Regions from separate parts of the Enterobacter cloacae complex sp. 385G4 genome, predicted to be linked through region 3. Evidence: predicted binding sites of a transcription regulator. Region 3 holds the regulator's gene; each other region holds the start of a gene.
The links. Region 3 encodes CRP, which controls carbon source genes, mostly activating them, when cyclic AMP is high. Its sites were predicted from a motif close to ATGTGANNNNNNTCACAT; they were not measured.

Region 1 (7,220 bases), on a different contig from region 3:
CCCATTTTTTCCAGCACGTCAGCAAAACGAATATCGCCCTGCACGCTGTTGCGGCCAATGCCGGTCACTTTTACCGTACCGCCTTTAATCGCGCCAGCGGCAAGGAAATAGGACGCGGATGAAGCATCGCCTTCAACCAGGTAGTTACCCGGCGACTGGTACTGCTGCGCCCCACGCACGACAAAGCGCTGATAAGACTGGTTTTCAACCTCAACGCCGAAGGTTTTCATCAGATGCAGCGTAATATCAATATACGGTTTGGAGACCAGCTCACCTTTAATCGTGATAACCGTATCCTGCGGGGCCAGCGGCGCGGTCATCAGTAGCGCCGTCAGGAACTGGCTGGAGACGCTGCCGTCAACCTCGACGGTACCGCCGGTAAAGCCCCCGCGCAGACGCAGTGGCGGGTAATTTTCCTGCTCCAGATACTCAATCTGCGCGCCGCCCTGACGCAGGGCATCTACCAGATGGCCGATCGGACGCTCCTTCATGCGCGGCTCGCCGGTCAGCACGATGTTATTGCTCCCGAGGCACAGGGCCGCCGCCAGCGGACGCATCGCGGTACCCGCGTTACCCAGAAACAGCTCAAGCTCTTCACTCGCCTGCAGCGCGCCGCCGTTGCCGGTCACTTCGCAGCGGGTGCGATCGTCAGAGAGTGTGTAATGAACGCCCAACGCTTTCAGCGCATTGAGCATATGGCGCACGTCATCGCTGTCCAGCAGGTTGGTGAGGACGGTGGTGCCGTTTGCCAGAGCTGCCAGCAGCAGAGCACGGTTCGAGACACTTTTTGAACCAGGCAGATTGATGGTGCCATCTACCCGCGCGATAGGTTGTAACGTCAGGGATTCCATGAAAACTAAACTCTCAACTCAACATAATAAAAACCCCGCAGGGACGCTGCGGGGGTGAAAAACAGCAAATTAACCGTGACGACGTTCGAAGTCGATCATGAAATCGGTCAGGGCTTTAACGCCTTCCAGCGGCATGGCGTTATAAATGGAGGCACGCATGCCGCCCACGACACGGTGACCTTTGAGCGCATGCAGACCTGCGGCGAAGGACTCTTCCAGGAACACTTTGTCCAGGTTGCTGTCCGCCAGCTGGAACGGCACGTTCATGCGCGAACGGTTCGCTTTCGCCACATCGTTACGGTAGAAATCGCTCTTGTCGATCGTGCCGTACAGCAGTTCGGCTTTCTGCTGATTGATCTTGTCCATCTGCGCCACGCCGCCGTTTTGCTTCAGCCATTTGAAGACCAGGCCGGAGAGATACCAGGCAAACGTAGGTGGGGTGTTGAACATTGAGTCGTTGTCATTCAGGACGGTGTAATCGAGAATCGACGGGCAGGACTTATGGGCTTTCCCCAGCAGGTCTTCACGGACGATGACAATAGTCAGCCCAGCAGGACCGATGTTTTTCTGAGCACCTGCGTAAATGACGCCGTAGCGACTGACGTCCAGCGGAGTGGACAGAATGGTTGAAGAGAAGTCCGCCGTCACAATGACATTGTCGCCAAAGTCTGGCTCTTCGTGAATGGCGATGCCGTCGATGGTTTCGTTCGGGCAGTAGTGGAGATACGCGGCGTTGTCAGACAGCTGCCACTCGCTCATCGGCTTCACGGCGCGCAGACCGTCAACGGTCACTTTGGCGTCGATAACGTTCGGCGTGCAGTATTTGTGCGCTTCTTTTACCGCACTGGCTGCCCAGTAGCCGGCATCGACGTAATCAGCGGTGGTTTTGTCGCCCAGCAGATTGAGCGGGATGCCCGCAAACTGGCCGCGTCCGCCGCCGTGACAGAACAATACTTTGTAGTTCGAGGGAATGTTCAGCAGATCGCGAAAATCCTTTTCTGCCTCTTCCGCCACCTGAATAAACGCTTTACCACGGTGGCTGATTTCCATCACCGACGTACCCAGACCGTTCCAGTCACACAGCTCCTGTTGAGCCTGTTTGAGCACGTCTGCCGGTAACATTGCCGGACCTGAACTGAAATTAAAGACTTGAGCCATTTCCCCTCACCACGCTAAAAGCCATAAGTTATAACTGTGGATATCGGTTTTATCATTCAGTGACACGCGCCGCAATGTCTAAAACTAATGACCGGGGAAATGTGCCCTTCGTCACACAAAACAATCTGCCGCCTCGTCGTCACAAAACCGACAAAATCGCTGTCAGACGAGGCGTTTAGCCCGGCTAACCTTTGTCCATTCCGGATTTGCACAACGAGGGCATAATTGATGATCGCCCGCATGCATCCCCACAACATGACTACATTTTATACATGCATACTCCCCGGTTTCAGGTATCACCCTGAACCGTTCTACTAACATATCCGGCAGGATACACAGGCCGGGCTTAACGTCGTCATCAGCATAGTAATAGACGCTGATTTGCCCATTGGTTTCCATGATCGCCAGCCGCACCTGTCCGAGCTGTTCAACGCTATTCAGGCGCAGCTCCATAAAGAACTCAAACTCGGTCATATTGGCGCTTTGCACATTTTCCCAGGCCAGCTGACCGTCCTCGACAATAACGACCGGTTTCCCTTCAAGCAGATCTTCCAGCTTTTCACTTTTTGACATCAGCCACATCACCAACCGGTAAAGCAAGGCGAGGGAAACAAAAACGATAAACACCGGCACCATCGGCACGTCGTCATAAAACGCGACGTCCCCCGCCGCCGAGCCCAGCGTCAGGATGATCAGCACTTCAAACAGCGACATCTGACGAACGCCACGACGGCCGGTAATTTTGAGAAACAGGAAGACGAGTACGAAGGTATACAGGCTGCGCAGCGCCACTTCGCCCAGAAATTCAGGTGGAACTTTATCAAACGCCATCCGCTGGAGATCAAATGCTTTCATTTTTCTATGCCTTAACAGTCAGTTACTGCTACTAAGCATAGCCCAGCCATTTATTTTCGCCGGAGATAGCACCCGTCACGCAAAACCCGTATCATTGCGCGCTTTACGTACGATAAAAGTGAACGCCATGACTCAAACGTTTATCCCCGGCAAAGACGCCGCTCTGGAAGATTCCATCGCTCGCTTCCAGCAGAAACTGACCGACCTGGGCTTTAACATCGAAGAAGCCTCCTGGCTGAACCCGGTGCCTCACGTCTGGTCCGTGCACATTCGCGACAAAGACTGCGCGCTCTGCTTTACCAACGGTAAAGGTGCGACGAAAAAAGCGGCACTGGCCTCTGCGCTGGGTGAGTATTTTGAGCGTCTGTCCACCAACTACTTCTTCGCTGACTTCTGGCTGGGTGAAACCATCGCCAACGGCCCGTTCGTTCACTATCCGAACGAAAAATGGTTCCCGCTGACCGAAGACGATGAACTGCCGGAAGGCATTCTGGATGCCCGTCTGCGTGCCTTCTACGATCCGGAAAACGAACTGACCGCCAGCATGCTGATCGATCTGCAGTCTGGGAATGAAGAGCGTGGGATCTGCGCCCTGCCGTTCACCCGTCAGTCTGACGAGCAGACCGTGCATATTCCGATGAACATCGTCGGCAACCTGTATGTGTCCAACGGTATGTCCGCCGGTAACACCCGTAATGAAGCGCGCGTGCAGGGTCTCTCTGAAGTCTTCGAGCGTCATATCAAAAACCGCATTATCGCCGAATCCATCAGCCTGCCTGAAATTCCGGCAGACGTGCTGGCGCGCTACCCGGGGGTGGTGGAATCCATCGCCAAACTGGAAGCCGAAGGTTTCCCAATCTTTGCGTATGACGGCTCGCTGGGCGGTAAATATCCGGTTATCTGCGTCGTGCTGTTTAACCCGACTAACGGAACCTGCTTCGCCTCCTTCGGCGCGCATCCTGACTTCGGCGTGGCGCTGGAGCGTACCGTGACCGAGCTGCTGCAGGGCCGTAGCCTGAAAGATCTCGACGTATTCACCCCGCCAACGTTTGACGATGAAGAAGTGGCCGAGCACACCAACCTCGAAACCCACTTCATCGACTCCAGCGGTTTGATCTCCTGGGATATGTTCAAGCAGGACGCGGACTATCCGTTCGTGGACTGGAGCTTTGCCGGTACCACGGAAGAAGAGTTCGCGACGCTGATGGCGATCTTTAACGCGGAAGACCAGGAAGTGTACATTGCCGATTACGAGCACCTGGGCGTTTACGCGTGCCGCATCATCGTGCCTGGCATGTCTGATATCTATCCGGCGGAAGATCTGTGGCTCGCAAACAACAGCATGGGCGCGCACCTGCGTGAAACCCTACTCTCCCTGCCGGGCAGCGAGTGGGAAAAAGAAGATTATCTCAACCTGATAGCCCAGCTGGACGATGAAGGCCACGATGACTTTACCCGCGTGCGCGAGCTGCTGGGTCTGGCGACCGGGAAAGACAACGGCTGGTACACGCTGCGCATCGGTGAACTGAAAGCGATGCTGGCCCTCGCGGGCGGCGATCTGGATCAGGCTCTGGCCTGGACAGAATGGACCATGGAGTTTAACCAGTCGGTCTTCTCCGCCGAGCGCACCAACTATTACCGCTGCCTGCAAACCCTGCTGCTGCTTGCGCAGGAAGACGATCGCGAGCCACTGCAGTACCTGAACGCTTTCGTACGTATGTACGGTGCTGAAGCGGTTGAAGCCGCCAGCGCGGCGCTGAGCGGTGAAGAGCCGTTCTACGGTCTGCAGGCGGTTGACAGCGATCTGAAAGCCTTCCCGGCGCATCAGTCTCTGCTGAAGGCCTATGAAAAACTGCAGAAAGCAAAAGCTGCTTACTGGTCAAAATAAGCGCATATAACATTAACGGCAGTAGGCGTATTCAATCGTCTGGGCTATATTACGGGGCAATTTCATTGCCCCGTTTTTTATTCTCTTCGGCAATGATTGTTGATTGTAATAATAAAGTTAAACACGGGTAAATATAATAATATTTGCCTGGGCTTTATTGTTACTTTTTATGGTAATTACTCCATATTAATTAACTGTTTCGAAGGGGGCCGAACGAAAAAATTCAACTCTTTTCATAACTTTTAAAATTTATTTTTATACGGATAATCAAATACTTACTCCGCATTTGCTGTGAAACCATACATACTGCGGGCCTATAAGCCAGGCGAGATATGATCTATATCAATTTCTCTTCTATAATGCTTTGTTAGTATCTCGTCGCCGACTTAATAAAGAGAGAGTTAGTGTGAAAGCTGACAACCCTTTTGATCTTTTACTCCCCGCCGCGATGGCAAAAGTTGCCGAAGAAGCGGGTGTCTATAAAGCAACGAAACACCCGATGAAGACGTTCTATCTGGCGATCACTGCAGGTGTGTTCATCTCTATCGCTTTCGTCTTCTACATCACCGCCACCACCGGTACTGCCGGAATGCCTTTCGGCATGGCCAAACTGATTGGCGGCATTTGCTTCTCACTGGGTCTGATTCTCTGCGTCATTTGCGGCGCCGACCTCTTCACCTCAACGGTGCTGATTGTTGTGGCGAAAGCCAGCGGAAGAATTACCTGGGGTCAACTGGCGCGCAACTGGCTTAACGTCTACGTTGGTAACCTGATTGGCTGTCTGCTCTTTGTTCTGTTGATGTGGCTCTCTGGCGAGTATATGACCGCCAACGGTGGCTGGGGGCTTAATGTCCTGCAAACCGCTGACCACAAAATGCATCACACATTTATCGAAGCCGTTGCTCTCGGCATCCTCGCAAACCTGATGGTCTGCCTGGCGGTCTGGATGAGCTACTCTGGCCGTAGCCTGATGGATAAAGCCATGATTATGGTTCTGCCGGTTGCGATGTTTGTTGCCAGCGGCTTCGAGCACAGTATTGCGAATATGTTCATGATCCCGATGGGGATTGTTATCCGCAACTTTGCAAGCCCGGAGTTCTGGACCGCAGTTGGTTCATCCCCGGAAAGTTTCTCTCACCTGACTATTATGAATTTCATTACTGATAACCTGATCCCCGTCACTATCGGGAACATTATCGGTGGGGGTCTGTTAGTTGGGTTGACATACTGGGTCATTTACCTGCGTGGCGGCGACCATCATTAATGGTTGTCTCAGGCAGTAAATAAAAAATCCACTTAAGAAGGTAGGTGTTACATGTCCGAGCTTAATGAAAAGTTAGCCACAGCCTGGGAAGGTTTTGCGAAAGGTGACTGGCAGAATGAAGTCAACGTCCGTGACTTCATTCAGAAAAACTATACCCCGTATGAAGGTGACGAATCCTTCCTGGCTGGCGCAACTGACGCGACCACCAAGCTGTGGGACAGCGTAATGGAAGGCGTTAAACTGGAAAACCGCACTCACGCGCCAGTTGATTTTGACACCTCCGTTGCATCCACCATCACTTCTCACGATGCTGGCTACATCAACAAAGCCCTTGAGAAAATTGTTGGTCTGCAGACTGAAGCACCACTGAAACGCGCCATCATCCCGTTCGGTGGTATCAAAATGGTTGAAGGTTCCTGCAAAGCGTATAACCGCGAGCTGGACCCAATGCTGAAAAAAATCTTCACCGAATACCGCAAAACCCATAACCAGGGCGTATTCGATGTTTATACCAAAGACATTCTGAACTGCCGTAAATCTGGCGTTCTGACTGGTCTGCCAGATGCCTATGGCCGTGGCCGTATCATCGGTGACTACCGTCGCGTTGCGCTGTACGGTATCGACTTCCTGATGAAAGACAAATACGCGCAGTTCGTTTCCCTGCAGTCTGACCTGGAAAACGGCGTAAACCTGGAAGCGACTATCCGTCTGCGTGAAGAAATTGCTGAACAGCACCGCGCGCTGGGTCAGATTAAAGAGATGGCGGCTAAATACGGCTGCGATATCTCTGGTCCTGCGACCAACGCTCAGGAAGCTATTCAGTGGACCTACTTCGGCTACCTGGCCGCTGTTAAGTCTCAGAACGGTGCAGCAATGTCCTTCGGCCGTGTATCCACCTTCCTGGATGCGTACATCGAACGTGACCTGAAAGCAGGTAAAATCACCGAGCAAGACGCTCAGGAAATGATTGACCACCTGGTCATGAAACTGCGTATGGTTCGCTTCCTGCGTACCCCAGAATATGATGAACTGTTCTCTGGTGACCCAATCTGGGCAACCGAATCAATCGGCGGTATGGGCGTTGACGGCCGTACGCTGGTTACCAAAAACAGCTTCCGCTTCCTGAATACCCTGTACACCATGGGTCCTTCTCCGGAGCCGAACATCACCGTTCTGTGGTCTGAAAAACTGCCTCTGAACTTCA
Region 2 (7,220 bases), on a different contig from region 3:
GTAAAACACGCATAACAGTACCTGTGAAAAAAGACGCGCTATAGTATCTGCTCTGTTTGTGTGTGGAAAGCCCGACGTTCCAATTCGGAATGTCTGATATGCTCAAAATTCATGATGTGATCCGTAGCACATTTTCGGGTTTAATTGTATGATGAATGCGTTTCATCAAGGACTTTCACCATGAGCAAATCATTGAACATTATCTGGCAATATCTGCGCGCATTCGTCCTGATTTACGCCTGCCTGTATGCCGGCATTTTCATCGCGTCGCTGCTGCCTATCACCATTCCCGGCAGCATTATCGGTATGCTGATCCTCTTCGTTTTACTGGCGCTGCAAATTCTGCCTGCAAAGTGGGTCAATCCCGGCTGCTTCGTCCTCATTCGCTATATGGCGCTGCTGTTCGTGCCTATCGGCGTGGGCGTCATGCAGTATTTTGATTTGCTCAAGGCCCAGTTCGGCCCGATTGTGGTCTCCTGCGCGGTGAGTACGCTGGTGGTTTTCCTGGTGGTGAGCTGGAGTTCTCATCTGGTACATGGAGAACGTAACGTGGTCGGGGAGAAAACAAAAAAATGATGGCTAATATCTGGTGGTCACTGCCGTTAACCCTGCTGGTATTCTTCGCCGCGCGCAAGCTTGCCGCACGATTTAAAATGCCCTTGCTGAACCCCCTGCTGGTGGCGATGGTGGTGATTATTCCCTTCCTGCTGCTCACCGGCATTCCTTATGAGCGTTACTTTGCGGGCAGCAAAATTTTAAACGACCTCCTGCAGCCCGCCGTTGTCGCGCTTGCCTTTCCTTTATATGAGCAGCTGCACCAGATCCGCGCACGCTGGAAGTCCATCATTACTATCTGTTTTGTGGGAAGCCTGGTGGCGATGATCACCGGCACGTCGGTGGCGCTGTTGATGGGGGCCTCCCCGCAAATTGCCGCCTCTATCCTGCCTAAATCAGTGACCACGCCTATCGCAATGGCGGTAGGCGGCAGCCTCGGCGGTATTCCGGCCATCAGCGCGATGTGCGTGATTTTCGTCGGTATTCTCGGCGCGGTGTTTGGCCACACCCTGCTGAACGGGATGCGTATTCACACCAAAGCGGCGCGCGGGCTGTCGATGGGCACCGCCTCGCACGCGCTGGGTACCGCTCGCTGCGCGGAGCTGGACTATCAGGAAGGGGCGTTTAGCTCGCTTGCGCTGGTGATCTGCGGGATTATCACCTCCCTGCTCGCCCCGTTCATTTTCCCGCTGATTCTGGCGGCGATGGGCTAAAATTTGCGATGCGTCGCGCAAATTTCAGTTTGATTTCATAAGTTGCATACATAATGAGATTTGGATCACATATAAAGGCCTTGCGGCTCCGTAAACTACCGATCCATTAACCTTTATGAGGCAAACGCCATGCACCCACGTTTTCAAGCTGCCTTCGCTCAGCTTGCAGAGAATTTGCAGTCAGCCCTCGCTCCCGTTCTGGCAGATGCACATTTCCCCGCCCTGCTGACGGCGGAGCAGGTCACGGTGCTTAAACAGGCAACCGGGCTGGATGAAGACGCGCTGGCTTTCGCACTGCTGCCCCTGGCTGCCGCCTGCGCCCGGGCCGATCTTTCCCACTTCAACGTCGGCGCCATCGCGCGCGGCGTCAGCGGAACCTGGTACTTCGGCGGGAACATGGAGTTCCTCGGCGCAACCATGCAGCAGACCGTTCACGCCGAGCAGAGCGCCATCAGCCACGCCTGGCTGCGCGGTGAGAAAGCCCTGAGCGCCATCACCGTAAACTACACCCCATGCGGCCACTGCCGCCAGTTTATGAACGAGCTGAACAGCGGGCTGCAGCTGCGCATTAACCTGCCGGGCCGCGCGCCGCACACGCTGGGGGACTACCTGCCTGACGCCTTCGGTCCGAAAGATCTTGAGATTAAAACGCTGCTGATGGACGAGCAGGATCACGGTTTCGCCCTGTCCGGCGATGACCTGAACCAGGCGGCCATACGCGCGGCGAACAAGAGCCACACCCCCTACAGCAACTCCCCGAGCGGCGTGGCACTGCAGTGCCGCGATGGCCGTATCTTCACCGGCAGCTATGCGGAAAACGCCGCGTTTAACCCAACGCTGCCGCCGCTGCAGGGCGCACTCAACCTGCTGAGCCTGAACGGCTACGATTATCCGGACATTCAGCGTGCCATTCTGGCCGAAAAAGCCGATGCGCCGCTGATTCAGTGGGATGCTACCGCCGCAACGCTCAAGGCGTTAGGCTGCACGACGATCGACCGCGTCCTGCTGGCGTAAACCTTCCGGCGGACAGAAATGTCCGCCACGTTGCTGAAAAACCCCTCAGTTGAGTCGCTGTTTCTTGCGCTAACCAGGCGGGTAAAGTAGCCTGAGTTAAATTTCATCCACGAACGAGCCATCTTCATGTTAAAGCGCGTTTTTTACAGCCTGTTTGTCCTGGTCGGCATACTGCTGTTTATCGTGCTGGGTCTCGACCGCTGGATGAGCTGGAAAACGGCCCCCTACATCTTTGATGACTTGCAGGACTTGCCCTATCGTCAGGTGGGCGTGGTGCTCGGCACCGCCAAGTATTACCGCACAGGGGTGATCAACCAGTATTACCGCTACCGCATTCAGGGCGCGCTGAACGCCTACAACAGCGGCAAGGTGAACTACCTGCTGCTGAGCGGTGATAACGCGCTGCAAAGCTATAACGAGCCGGTGACGATGCGGAAGGATTTGATTGCCGCAGGCGTCGATCCGGCCGATATCGTGCTCGACTACGCCGGGTTCCGCACCCTGGACTCCATCGTGCGCACGCGCAAAGTCTTCGATACCAACGACTTTATCATCATCACCCAACGCTTCCACTGCGAGCGCGCGCTGTTTATCGCCCTGCATATGGGCATTCAGGCGCAGTGCTATGCGGTGCCGTCGCCAAAAGATATGCTGAGCGTGCGCGTCCGCGAGTTTGGTGCCCGCTTTGGCGCCCTGGCCGATCTCTATATCTTCAAACGCGAACCGCGCTTTTTAGGCCCTCTGGTGCCGATTCCGGCAATGCATGAAGTGCCGGAAGACGCGCAGGGTTACCCGGCGGTGACGCCGGAGCAGCTGCTGGATATGCAGAAAAAAGAGAAAAAATAGGCCTGCCTTTATACTTTCTTTACGCCGGTACTGACGCTTTTTATCCGCCCTTTACGCCAGCTCTTTTAACCTGAGTTCACTGCCGCTACGGCTTCATTGAAGAATGACTATGAACTCGATAATGAATGCGTTTTTCCTCAAAAGTCTTCGCCCGTATTTTAACTTCCCCGGATTATCACTCCCCGGCGCACTTAATTCTGGTCTCTGGCTGGATGAAAAAATTGACGCCCTGCAGCACAATGTTACCGTGGAAGTGGCCGACTATCTGGAACGCTACCCGCAGACGAAACACGTTGACGTTTACCTGAACGATATCAACGGCACGATGCGCGGCAAGCGCCTCACGGTGGAGAGCATGCTGAGTCTGGAAAAAGGCTGTTATTTTCCGCTTTCCGTCTACTCCATGGATCAGAAGGGAAAAATCGCCGCCCCGCTTTATGATGAACCCGACCGGCTGTGCGTCCCGGTCGCCGGTTCTCTGCGTCCCTGTCCGCAGGATCCGGAGCATACCGCGCAGATCCTGCTGACGATGAAGGATAGCGACGGTAACCCCTGCCCGCTTGAGCCACGCGCGATACTGCAGAACGTCGTGGCCCGCTTCCACCAGCACGGCCTTTTCCCGGTCATTGCCCCGGAAATAGAGTTTTACCTGACGGGACAGGGCGATCGCGATCCGCAAAATCAGGGCTGTTTTCACATGGACACCTCGTCGGCGCACGCGGCGCTTTTTGACGAGCTGGAACAGCTGGCGCACCTTCAGCGCATCCCGCTGTCAGGGGTGGTAGCGGAAGCCGAGTCCGGACAGTACGAATTAAACCTGAAGCACAGCCAGCGCGTCGTAGAGGTCTGTGATAACGTGCTGGCCCTGCGCCGCCTGACCCGCTATGTCGCTGAAAAGCACGGTCTTCAGGCTAACTTTATGGCTAAGCCCTTCAGCCAGCTCTCCGGCAGCGGTTTGCACATCCATTTCAGCCTGAACAACAGCCGTGGCGAGAACGTTTTTGCCTCGCCGGTGAACGCGCTGAGCAGCATGATGCGCTTGTGCATCGCGGGCCAGCTGGCGCTGATGCCCGCCTCCGTCGCCATTCTAGCGCCGGGGGTCAACGCGTTTCGTCGCCTGCGAAAAAACCTGACGGAACCCGTCTTTAACTCGTGGGGCTATAACACCCGCTCCGCTGCCCTGCGCATTCCCTGCTCGGAAGAGAGTAACCGTCGTATCGAGTACCGACTGGCCGGAGCCGATGCGAATCCGTATCTGGTGGCGGCCACAATCCTGACCGGCATGCTGTACGGGCTGGAACATATCGACGAGGGGGAACTCCCGGAACCGCAGCAGGACCAACCAGAACTCCCGCTGTTCCAGCAGGAGGCGATTGAGGCCTTCGCCCGCTGTCAGTATCTCACCGACAGCCTAGGCGACGCCTTCTCCGAACAGTGGGTTGCCTGCAAGCTTTCTGAACTCGAGTGGTTTGAGCGCATTGTGACGCAAGAAGAGTCCCATCTGGCATAGGCCATAAAAAAGCCCGCTCGGTGAGCGGGCCGGGTATGGCGAGTGACGATTACTTCTTACGGGCGTACTTCAATGAATCCAGCGCCACCGCGAAGATGATGATGGCTCCCTTGATGATGTACTGCCAGTACGGGTTCACGCCGATGTAGGTCAAACCGTAGTTGATGACGGTAAAGATGATCACACCGGTGACCACGCCGAGCACGGTACCCACCCCGCCGCTGAAGGAGACGCCGCCGACCACGCAGGCCGCAATCGCATCCAGCTCGTACATGAAGCCAAGGTTGTTCGTTGCGGAGCCGATACGGCCTGCTTCCAGCATCCCGCCGAAGGCGTAGAACACACCGGACAGCGCGTAAATCATCAGCAGGTTCAAGGCAACGTTTACCCCGGACACTTTCGCCGCTTCCGGGTTACCACCGATAGCGAAGATGTTTTTACCGAAGCGCGTTTTGTTCCACAGGATCCAGACGAACGCCACCGCAATCAGCGCATAGAAGGTAATGTACGACAGGCGGAAGCTGCCCAGCGCGATAAACCCCTGCGTGAAGGTGGAGAAGCCGCTGTCAAAGCCCGAAATCGGCGACGCGCCCACAAAGTCGTAGTACAGGGAGTTGATACCATAAACGATGATCATCGTACCCAGCGTAGTGATAAATGGCGTCACGTTCAGGTAAGCGATGATAATACCGTTGATCAGGCCAATCACCGCCCCGATGGCGCAGACAATCAGGATCACCACGAAAATCGGCATGGTCGCCATCTCCGGGAACACCTTGTTGGCGTTTTCCATCGACTGCAGCAGGGTTGCCGCAATAACCGCCGCCAGGCCGACCTGACGACCGGCAGAAAGGTCCGTCCCCTGGGTGACGATAAGGCCCGCCACGCCCAGCGCAATGATGATACGCACGGAGGACTGGGTCAGAATATTACTCAGGTTCAGCAGGCTTAAGAACGTAGGGTCCTGGAAAATAATAATGGCCAGCAGGACTAAAAGAACAACGTAAATACCGCCTTCTTTCAGGTAAGTGAGAAAACTTTTTTTATTTAACGCACTCATGAGGAGCCCCTGATCTTAAAGGTGCAAAGACGCAAGACGCAAAATTTCATTTTGCGTTGTCGTTTTGGTGTCAACAATACCGGCAACGAGACCATTGCTCATAACCAGAATACGGTCCGTGATCCCTAACAGTTCCGGCATTTCGGAAGAAATAATAATGATCCCTTTATTCTTTTTCGCCAGCTCGGCAATCAGCTGATAAATTTCAAACTTCGCGCCGACGTCAATACCCCGGGTCGGTTCATCCAGCATCAAAATTTCTGGCTGGGTTAATAACCAACGGCCAATAATAACTTTTTGCTGGTTACCACCGGAAAGCGAACCGATTTGGGTACGGTGGCCAGGCGTTTTCACGCGCATGGAGTCAATTACCCACTGGGTATCGCTCTTCATGCGGGAGTTATCCAGCAGCCCGACTTTATTTTTGTAATTGCGAATATTAGAGATTAACGAGTTAAAGTTAATATCCAGATAAGCATAAATACCGGTCGAGCGACGTTCTTCCGTCACCAGCGCAAAACCGTTATTAATGGCTTCGTTGGCATTATGGTTGTTAATTTTCTTCCCGTGCAGCGTGATGGTGCCGTCGGCCTTCTCGCGGATGCCAAACAGGGTTTCCACGATGTCGGTACGCTTTGCCCCTACCAGGCCAGCAATGCCAAGAATTTCGCCTTTGTGAAGGTCGAAAGAAACATCGCGGATGGACGGCTGGCGCAGCGAGGTCAGATTGCGTACTTCCAGAATTACTTCACCCGGCTTGTTCTCTTTGTCCGGGAAGCGCTGGTTCAGGGAACGGCCGACCATCATGGCGATGATCTTGTCCATGTCCAGCCCTTCAAGCGGCTGCGTGGCAATCCACTGGCCGTCGCGCAGGATGGTAATTTCATCGCACAGCTGGAAGATCTCTTCCATTTTGTGCGAGATGTACACAATGCCGCAGCCGCGTTCTTTCAGCTTACGAATAATGGTAAAAAGGTGATTAACCTCTTTTTCCGTTAATGACGAGGTGGGTTCATCCATGATGACGATTTTCGCATCATAGGAGAACGCTTTGGCAATTTCGATCATCTGCATCTGGGAAACGGATAATGTCCCCACGCGGGCGCGCGGATCGATATCAATATCCAGCTCATCGAAAATCGCTTTGGTGTCGCGATACATTTTGTCCTGATCGACAAACACACCTTTGGTTGGGTAACGTCCCAACCACATGTTATCCATTACCGAGCGTTGCAGTACCAGGTTTAATTCCTGGTGAACCATCGAGATACCGTTTTCCAGCGCTTCTTTCGCTGAATGGAAATCGATTTCTTTCCCCTGAAAAAGAATGCTGCCAGAATCTTTTTGATAGATCCCAAAAAGACATTTTAATAACGTTGATTTACCCGCACCGTTCTCCCCCATTAATGCATGAATAGAGTGAGGACGGACTTTTAAATTAACATTATCGAGTGCCTTAACACCGGGGAAGGACTTGTTGACGCCTGTCATTTCCAACAAGTATTCACCGGACGACTGAGTA
Region 3 (7,220 bases):
GACCACTCAACGAGGTCAGCCACGCTGCCCGCAGCCAGCAGAGAGCGGGTGGCGTCGGTGCGGCGAATACCCATATCTTCCGGATACACAACCTTTCCGCTCTGGCGCAGTTCCGCCACGCGTTTGGCGTCAACGCCCAGACCGATATCGGTGATACCCGCCACGGCGGCGACCATGGCGCGACGCTCTTCCAGATCTTTCGCCCGGTAGAGGTAAGCAATCCCCTCTTCCGTCAGCACGTGGGTGACGTCATCGCCGTAAATCATGACCGGCGCCAGCGGCATACCGGAGGCTTTCGCGACGTCGACGGCATCCAGTTTTTCCACGAAGGTTGGCTTCACGCCCGCCTGGAAGGTTTCCACCATCTGCACAACCAGTTTTTTACCGCGCTGCATCGGGTCAGGCTCGGTGATCATGTTCAGCCAGGCCGGTGTGGCGTGGCGACGACCGTGCGGATCGTGGCCCATGTTTGGCGCACCGCCGAAGCCGGAAAGACGACCGCGGGTCACGGTGGAGGAGTTGGCGTAGCCGTCAACCTGTAGCGTCGAGCCGATAAACATATCGACCGCGTACTGACCTGCCAGCTGGCAGAAGGCGCGGTTAGAACGCATGGAGCCATCAGCACCTGTAAAGAACACGTCCGGACGGGCGCGGATGTACTCTTCCATCCCCAGTTCGCCGCCGAAGCAGTGGACGCTCTCCACCCAGCCGCTTTCGATGGCCGGGATCAGCGTTGGATGCGGGTTCAGCGTCCAGTGTTTACAGATTTTGCCTTTGAGTCCGAGCTGTTCGCCGTAGGTTGGCAGCAGCAGCTCGATCGCTGCGGTGTTAAAGCCAATCCCGTGGTTCAGGGACTGCACCTGGTGTTCAGCGTAGATGCCTTTAATCGCCATCATCGCCATCAGGATATGTTCCTGTTTAATCAGGCGCGGATCGCGGGTGAAGAGCGGTTCGATAAAGAACGGCTTGTCGGCAACCACCACGTAGTCAATCCACGAGCCCGGTATATCCACGCGCGGCAGGTCGCACTCGTCGTCCACCAGCTCGTTTACCTGTGCGATGACGATACCGTCGTGGAACGCGGCGGCTTCCACCAGCGCCGGGGTATCTTCGGTACTCGCACCGGTATAGAGGTTGCCTTTGCGGTCCGCTTTAAAACCGGCAATCAGCGCCACGTTTGGCGACAGGTCGACGTATAAACGTGAGTAGAGTTCGATGTAGGTGTGGATCGCACCGATTTCGAGCTGACCGTCTTCCAGCAGCTGAGAGATACGCAGGCTTTGCGTCCCGGAGAAGGAGAAGTCCAGCTTGCGGGCAATGCCTTTCTCAAAGATGTCCAGATGTTCGCTGCGGCCCACGCTCGGCATGATCATATGCAGATCGTGCACGATTTGCGGGTTTACTTCCGCCAGTGAACGGGAAAGGAAATCCGCCTGCTTCTGGTTGTTGCCTTCCAGCACGACTTTGTCGCCCGGGGCGATCAGTTTTTCCAGCATGGCGACAAGATCGCCGGTTGGCAGTACCTTGCCCTGCACCGGTACGGATGCCAGACGACGCGCTTTCTCACTGCGTCGGGTGTTCCATTGCCGGGTGGGTGTTTGCCCAGATAACATTATTAACCTCCTGATTCAGCACATCATTCTGATTTGCTTAACGTTGAGTAAAGTCTGCGCTCTGGCGAGAAAGGCATCAATTAAGCGTAGAGAGGAATCATTAGCCTGAGAGTAATAATCAAGGTAAAGATTTGTGATCGGGATCAGTTCATGCTTCGGAAAAACGGGCTAAACGGGGTACAATTCGGAAGGTATAGTAAATTTCTGACAAGAATCAGCATCGCCCTTATGACCCAAATCATTCCATCAGACTTCGACATTGCAGCCGAAGAGAGCGCAGAGTTCGTGCCCATGCGCGGCGTGGCTAACCCCCACCTGCAAACCATGCTGCCGCGCCTGATCCGCCGCAAGGTGCAGTTCACCCCGCACTGGCAGCGCCTGGATTTGCCGGACGGCGACTTTTTAGATCTCGCCTGGAGCGAAGATCCGGATCGGGCCAGACATAAACCCCGTCTGGTGGTGTTTCACGGTCTGGAAGGCAGCCTGCACAGCCCTTACGCACACGGTCTCATTGAGGCGGCGAAAGCCCGCGGCTGGCTTGGGGTGGTGATGCATTTTCGCGGATGCAGCGGCGAGCCTAATCGTCAGAAACGTATTTATCACTCGGGTGAAACCGAGGACGGCACCTGGTTCCTGCGCTGGCTAAGAGACAATTTCGGCGAGGCGCCAACGGCAGCGGTGGGGTATTCGCTGGGCGGCAATATGCTGGCCTGCCTGCTGGCGAAGGAGAGCGACGCCGTACCGCTGGATGCGGCGGTCATTGTCTCTGCGCCATTTATGCTGGAGCAGTGCAGCTATCATATGGAAAAGGGGTTTTCGCGGGTCTACCAGCGCTACCTGCTCAACCTGCTGAAAGCCAACGCCGCGCGCAAGCTGAAGGCCTATCCGGATACGCTGCCTGTGACGCTGCAACAGCTCAAACGCGTGAAGCGCCTGCGCGAGTTTGATGATTTGATCACCTCGAAAATTCACGGCTTTGCCGATGCGATTGACTATTACCGTCAGTGCAGCGCCATGCCTTTACTGAATCTAATCACGAAACCCACGCTGATTATCCACGCCAAAGATGATCCGTTTATGGATCATCACTCGATCCCGGCGCCCGATCATCTGCCGGCCAACGTGGAGTATCAGCTCACCCAATTCGGCGGACATGTCGGCTTTGTTAGCGGCACGCTGCGTCGGCCAAAAATGTGGCTTGAGACGCGAATTCCCGACTGGTTAACGGCATATCTGGACGGTAAATAATGATTATTCCCTGGCAGGATCTGGCTCCCGAAACGCTCGATAATCTGATTGAAAGCTTTGTCTTGCGCGAAGGCACCGATTATGGTGAACATGAGCGTTCGCTTGAGCAAAAGGTCAACGATGTAAAACGCCAGCTGAAAAGCGGCGACGTGGTGCTGGTGTGGTCAGAACTGCATGAGACGGTCAATATCATGCCCCGCAACGCGTTTCACGGCTGATCTTCCAACCTTTTCCGTCAGGGAGTTGCTATGTCTGCCAGACATCCCATTATTGCCGTTACGGGGTCGAGTGGTGCGGGAACCACCACCACCAGCCTCGCTTTTCGCAAGATTTTCGCCCAGCTGAATCTCCGTTCGGCGGAGGTCGAAGGCGACAGCTTTCACCGCTATACGCGGCCTGAGATGGACATGGCGATCCGCAAGGCACGCGATTTGGGTAAACACATCAGCTACTTTGGCCCGGAAGCCAATGATTTCGGCCTGCTGGAGCAAACCTTCCGCGAATACGGTCAGAGCGGTACCGGGCAGTCCCGTAAGTATCTGCACACCTACGACGAAGCCGTACCCTGGAACCAGGTCCCCGGCACGTTCACGCCCTGGCAGCCGCTGCCGGAACCGACCGACGTGCTGTTTTACGAAGGGCTACACGGCGGCGTTGTGACGCCTCAGCACGACGTGGCGCGCCACGTGGATTTGCTGGTGGGGGTGGTGCCAATTGTTAACCTTGAGTGGATCCAGAAGCTGACGCGCGACATGAGCGAGCGCGGCCATTCGCGCGAGGCGGTAATGGACTCGGTGGTGCGCTCCATGGAAGATTACATCAATTATCTCACGCCGCAGTTCTCCCGCACGCACATTAACTTCCAGCGCGTGCCGACGGTGGACACTTCCAATCCGTTCGCGGCGAAAAGCATCCCGTCGCTGGATGAGAGCTTTGTGGTGATCCACTTCCGCAATCTTGAAGGCATTGATTACCCCTGGCTGCTGGCGATGCTGCAGGGCTCGTTTATTTCCCACATGAATACGTTAGTGGTTCCCGGTGGAAAAATGGGGCTTGCAATGGAGCTGATCATGACGCCGCTGGTGGAGCGACTGATGGAAGGGAAGCAGATCGCGTGAACATGTTCCCTCTCCCCGTGGGAGAGGGTTAGGGTGAGGGCATCAACACGCACGATGCCCCAATAATTAAGCCTCGATCACTTCATACGAATGGGTGATTTTTACCGCTTTCTCCAGCATTAACGCCACAGAGCAGTATTTCTCCGCAGAGAGATCCACCGCGCGTGAGACCGCCGCGTCTTTCAGTTCTTTCCCGGTGACAACAAAGTGCAGATTAATGTGGGTGAACAGGCGTGGCGCCTCTTCGCGGCGTTCTGACGTGAGTTTGACCTCACAATCCGTCACGTCATGACGACCTTTTTGCAGAATCGACACCACGTCGATCGCGCTGCATCCGCCTGCCGCCATCAGCACCATTTCCATTGGGCTTGGAGCTTTATCGCCGGAGTTACCATCCATCAAAATCTGGTGTCCTGATGCGGACTCGCCCAGGAACGTTAAACCTTCAACCCACTTCACGCGCGCTTGCATATTCATTAACTCCAACGTTGCATTTTTGGTGACAGATTACGCGTGCGTTACATTTCTCGCAATGGAAGGCGACCTGCATCATGCTGAAGCGAGACACCAGGAGACACGCGGCAAAAGCTATGCTAAAACACTCAGGATGCTACAGTAATACATTGACGTTACACATGTATGCAGAGGACATCAAACTTTACTGGCTGCGAAACGTTACGACAGCCGACTTCCCAGGGTATGGGTAAGAATTCGATTGCAACCCCAGAGTCCGGATGCATCTGATGACTCTGGTGACAGCTTATAACAGAGGATAACAGCGCATGGTGCTTGGCAAACCGCAAACAGACCCGACTCTCGAATGGTTCTTGTCTCATTGCCACATTCATAAGTACCCATCGAAGAGCACGCTGATTCACCAGGGTGAAAAAGCGGAAACGTTGTATTACATCGTCAAAGGCTCGGTGGCAGTGCTGATCAAAGATGAGGAAGGCAAAGAGATGATCCTTTCCTATCTGAACCAGGGCGATTTTATCGGTGAACTGGGCCTGTTTGAAGAAGGCCAGGAACGTAGCGCCTGGGTTCGTGCAAAGACAGCATGTGAAGTGGCTGAAATTTCTTATAAGAAATTCCGTCAGCTGATTCAGGTTAACCCTGACATCCTGATGCGTCTTTCTTCCCAGATGGCGCGCCGTCTGCAGGTGACGTCAGAGAAAGTGGGTAACCTCGCCTTCCTGGACGTGACTGGCCGTATTGCGCAGACTCTGCTGAACCTGGCGAAACAGCCAGACGCGATGACCCACCCGGACGGCATGCAAATTAAAATTACCCGTCAGGAAATCGGTCAGATCGTCGGTTGCTCCCGCGAAACGGTGGGCCGTATTCTGAAAATGCTGGAAGATCAAAACCTGATCTCCGCCCACGGTAAAACCATCGTGGTTTACGGAACCCGTTAATCCTGCCTAAACGGCGTGCCATCGCGAGGTGTCACGCCGTTTTTGTCTCTTTTCCCCATGTGGCGCAGGCTGATCTATCACCCGGAAGTTAACTACGCACTACGACAAACGCTGGTGCTGTGTCTTCCCGTGGCCGTGGGCCTGATCCTGGGACATCTTCAGCAGGGCCTGCTGTTTTCTCTCGTCCCCGCCTGCTGCAACATTGCCGGTCTGGACACGCCCCATAAACGCTTTTTCAAACGTCTGATAATTGGCGGCTCGCTGTTTGCTGGCTGTAGCCTCGCGGTGCAGCTTCTGCTGGCTCGTGATATTCCCCTGCCGCTGATCCTGACCGTGCTGGCGATGACCCTCGGCGTCACCGCCGAAATCAGCTCGCTCCATGCCCGTCTGCTTCCCGCGTCACTCATTGCGGCCATCTTCACCCTGAGCCTCGCCGGTAATATGCCTGTGTGGGAGCCGCTGCTGATCTACGCCCTCGGCACGCTGTGGTACGGGCTGTTTAACTGGTTCTGGTTCTGGCTGTGGCGGGAGCAGCCGCTGCGCGAATCTCTGAGCCTGCTCTACGTGCAGCTTGCGGATTACTGTGAAGCCAAATACACCCTGCTCACCCAGCATACGGATCCGGAAAAATCCTTACCGCCGCTGCTGACGCGCCAGCAAAAGGTGGTAGACCTGATAAGCCAGTGCTATCAGCAGCTGCATATGCTCGCCGCCAACAAGAACCACGAATATAAACGGCTGTTGCGCACCTTTCAGGTGGGGCTGGATCTTCAGGAGCATATCTCCGTTAGCCTTCACCACCCGCAGGAGGTGCAAAAGCTGGTTGAGCGCAGCCATGCCGAAGCGGTGATCCGCTGGAACGCACAAACCGTCTCCGCGCGCCTGCGGGTGCTGGCCGATGATATTCTCTACCACCGCTACCCCACGCGCTTTAACATGGACAAACAGCTCGGCGCGCTGGAGAAAATCGCCCGTCAGCACCCGGATAACCCGGTCGGCCAGTTTGCCGCCTGGCACTTCAGCCGCATCGCCCGTGTGCTGCGCACCCAGCGCCCGCTTTATTCCCGTGACCTGATGGCGGATAAACAGAAACGTCTGCCGCTGCTGCCGGCGCTGAGAAGCTACCTGTCTCTGAAATCTTCCGCTCTGCGCAACGCTGCAAGGATTAGCGTCATGCTCAGTATCGCCAGCCTGATGGGCATGGCGCTCCACCTGCCGAAACCGTACTGGATCTTAATGACCGTGCTGTTTGTTACCCAGAACGGCTATGGCGCCACGCGGGTGCGCATTCTGCACCGGGCAGGCGGCACGATGGCGGGGCTGATTATTGCGGGCGTGACGCTGCATTTTCACGTGCCCGAGGGCTATACCCTGGCGGGCATGCTGGCGATCACCCTGGTAAGCTATCTAATCATTCGCAAAAACTACGGCTGGGCGATGGTGGGCTTTACGGTGACGGCGGTATATACCCTTCAGTTGCTGACGCTTAACGGCGAACAGTTCATCGTTGCCCGCCTGATCGACACGCTGATTGGCTGCCTGATCGCCTTTGGCGGCATGGTCTGGCTGTGGCCGCAGTGGCAGAGCGGGCTGCTGAGGCAGAACGCCCACGACGCGCTGGAGGCCGACCAGCAGGCCATTCGCCTGATCCTGAGCGACGATCCGCAGCCTTCCCCGCTGGCGTATCAGCGGATGAAGGTCAACCAGGCGCACAACGCCCTGTTTAACTCGCTCAACCAGGCGATGCAGGAGCCGGGCTTTAACGCGCATTATCTGGCGGACATGAAGCTGTGGGTCACGCACAGCCAGTTTATCGTTGAGCACAT

Region 1: serC (3-phosphoserine/phosphohydroxythreonine transaminase) is a predicted target of CRP. The motif match lies at 2,109-2,126, and genes of this name have one in related genera.
Region 2: cdd (cytidine deaminase) is a predicted target of CRP. The motif match lies at 1,322-1,339, and genes of this name have one in related genera.

The regions. Positions count from the first base shown of each region.
Region 1 is NZ_JBXWDD010000002.1:425,689-432,908, reverse strand. Features, by position in the region: gene aroA (3-phosphoshikimate 1-carboxyvinyltransferase) at 1-851, opposite strand, end outside; gene serC (3-phosphoserine/phosphohydroxythreonine transaminase) at 921-2,009, opposite strand; gene AC2FAJ_RS09880 (DUF421 domain-containing protein) at 2,172-2,864, opposite strand; gene ycaO (30S ribosomal protein S12 methylthiotransferase accessory factor YcaO) at 2,992-4,752, shown strand; gene focA (formate transporter FocA) at 5,159-6,016, shown strand; gene pflB (formate C-acetyltransferase) at 6,068-7,220, shown strand, end outside.
Region 2 is NZ_JBXWDD010000001.1:1,436,996-1,444,215, forward strand. Features, by position in the region: gene dusC (tRNA dihydrouridine(16) synthase DusC) at 1-13, opposite strand, end outside; gene AC2FAJ_RS07035 (CidA/LrgA family protein) at 181-576, shown strand; gene AC2FAJ_RS07040 (CidB/LrgB family autolysis modulator) at 573-1,268, shown strand; gene cdd (cytidine deaminase) at 1,398-2,282, shown strand; gene sanA (outer membrane permeability protein SanA) at 2,409-3,128, shown strand; gene AC2FAJ_RS07055 (glutamine synthetase family protein) at 3,250-4,638, shown strand; gene mglC (galactose/methyl galactoside ABC transporter permease MglC) at 4,688-5,698, opposite strand; gene mglA (galactose/methyl galactoside ABC transporter ATP-binding protein MglA) at 5,714-7,220, opposite strand, start outside.
Region 3 is NZ_JBXWDD010000015.1:18,623-25,842, forward strand. Features, by position in the region: gene mdcA (malonate decarboxylase subunit alpha) at 1-1,613, opposite strand, end outside; gene AC2FAJ_RS22120 (hydrolase) at 1,842-2,861, shown strand; gene AC2FAJ_RS22125 (YheU family protein) at 2,861-3,079, shown strand; gene AC2FAJ_RS22130 (phosphoribulokinase) at 3,110-3,979, shown strand; gene AC2FAJ_RS22135 (OsmC family protein) at 4,046-4,450, opposite strand; gene crp (cAMP-activated global transcriptional regulator CRP) at 4,762-5,394, shown strand; gene AC2FAJ_RS22145 (YccS/YhfK family putative transporter) at 5,452-7,220, shown strand, end outside.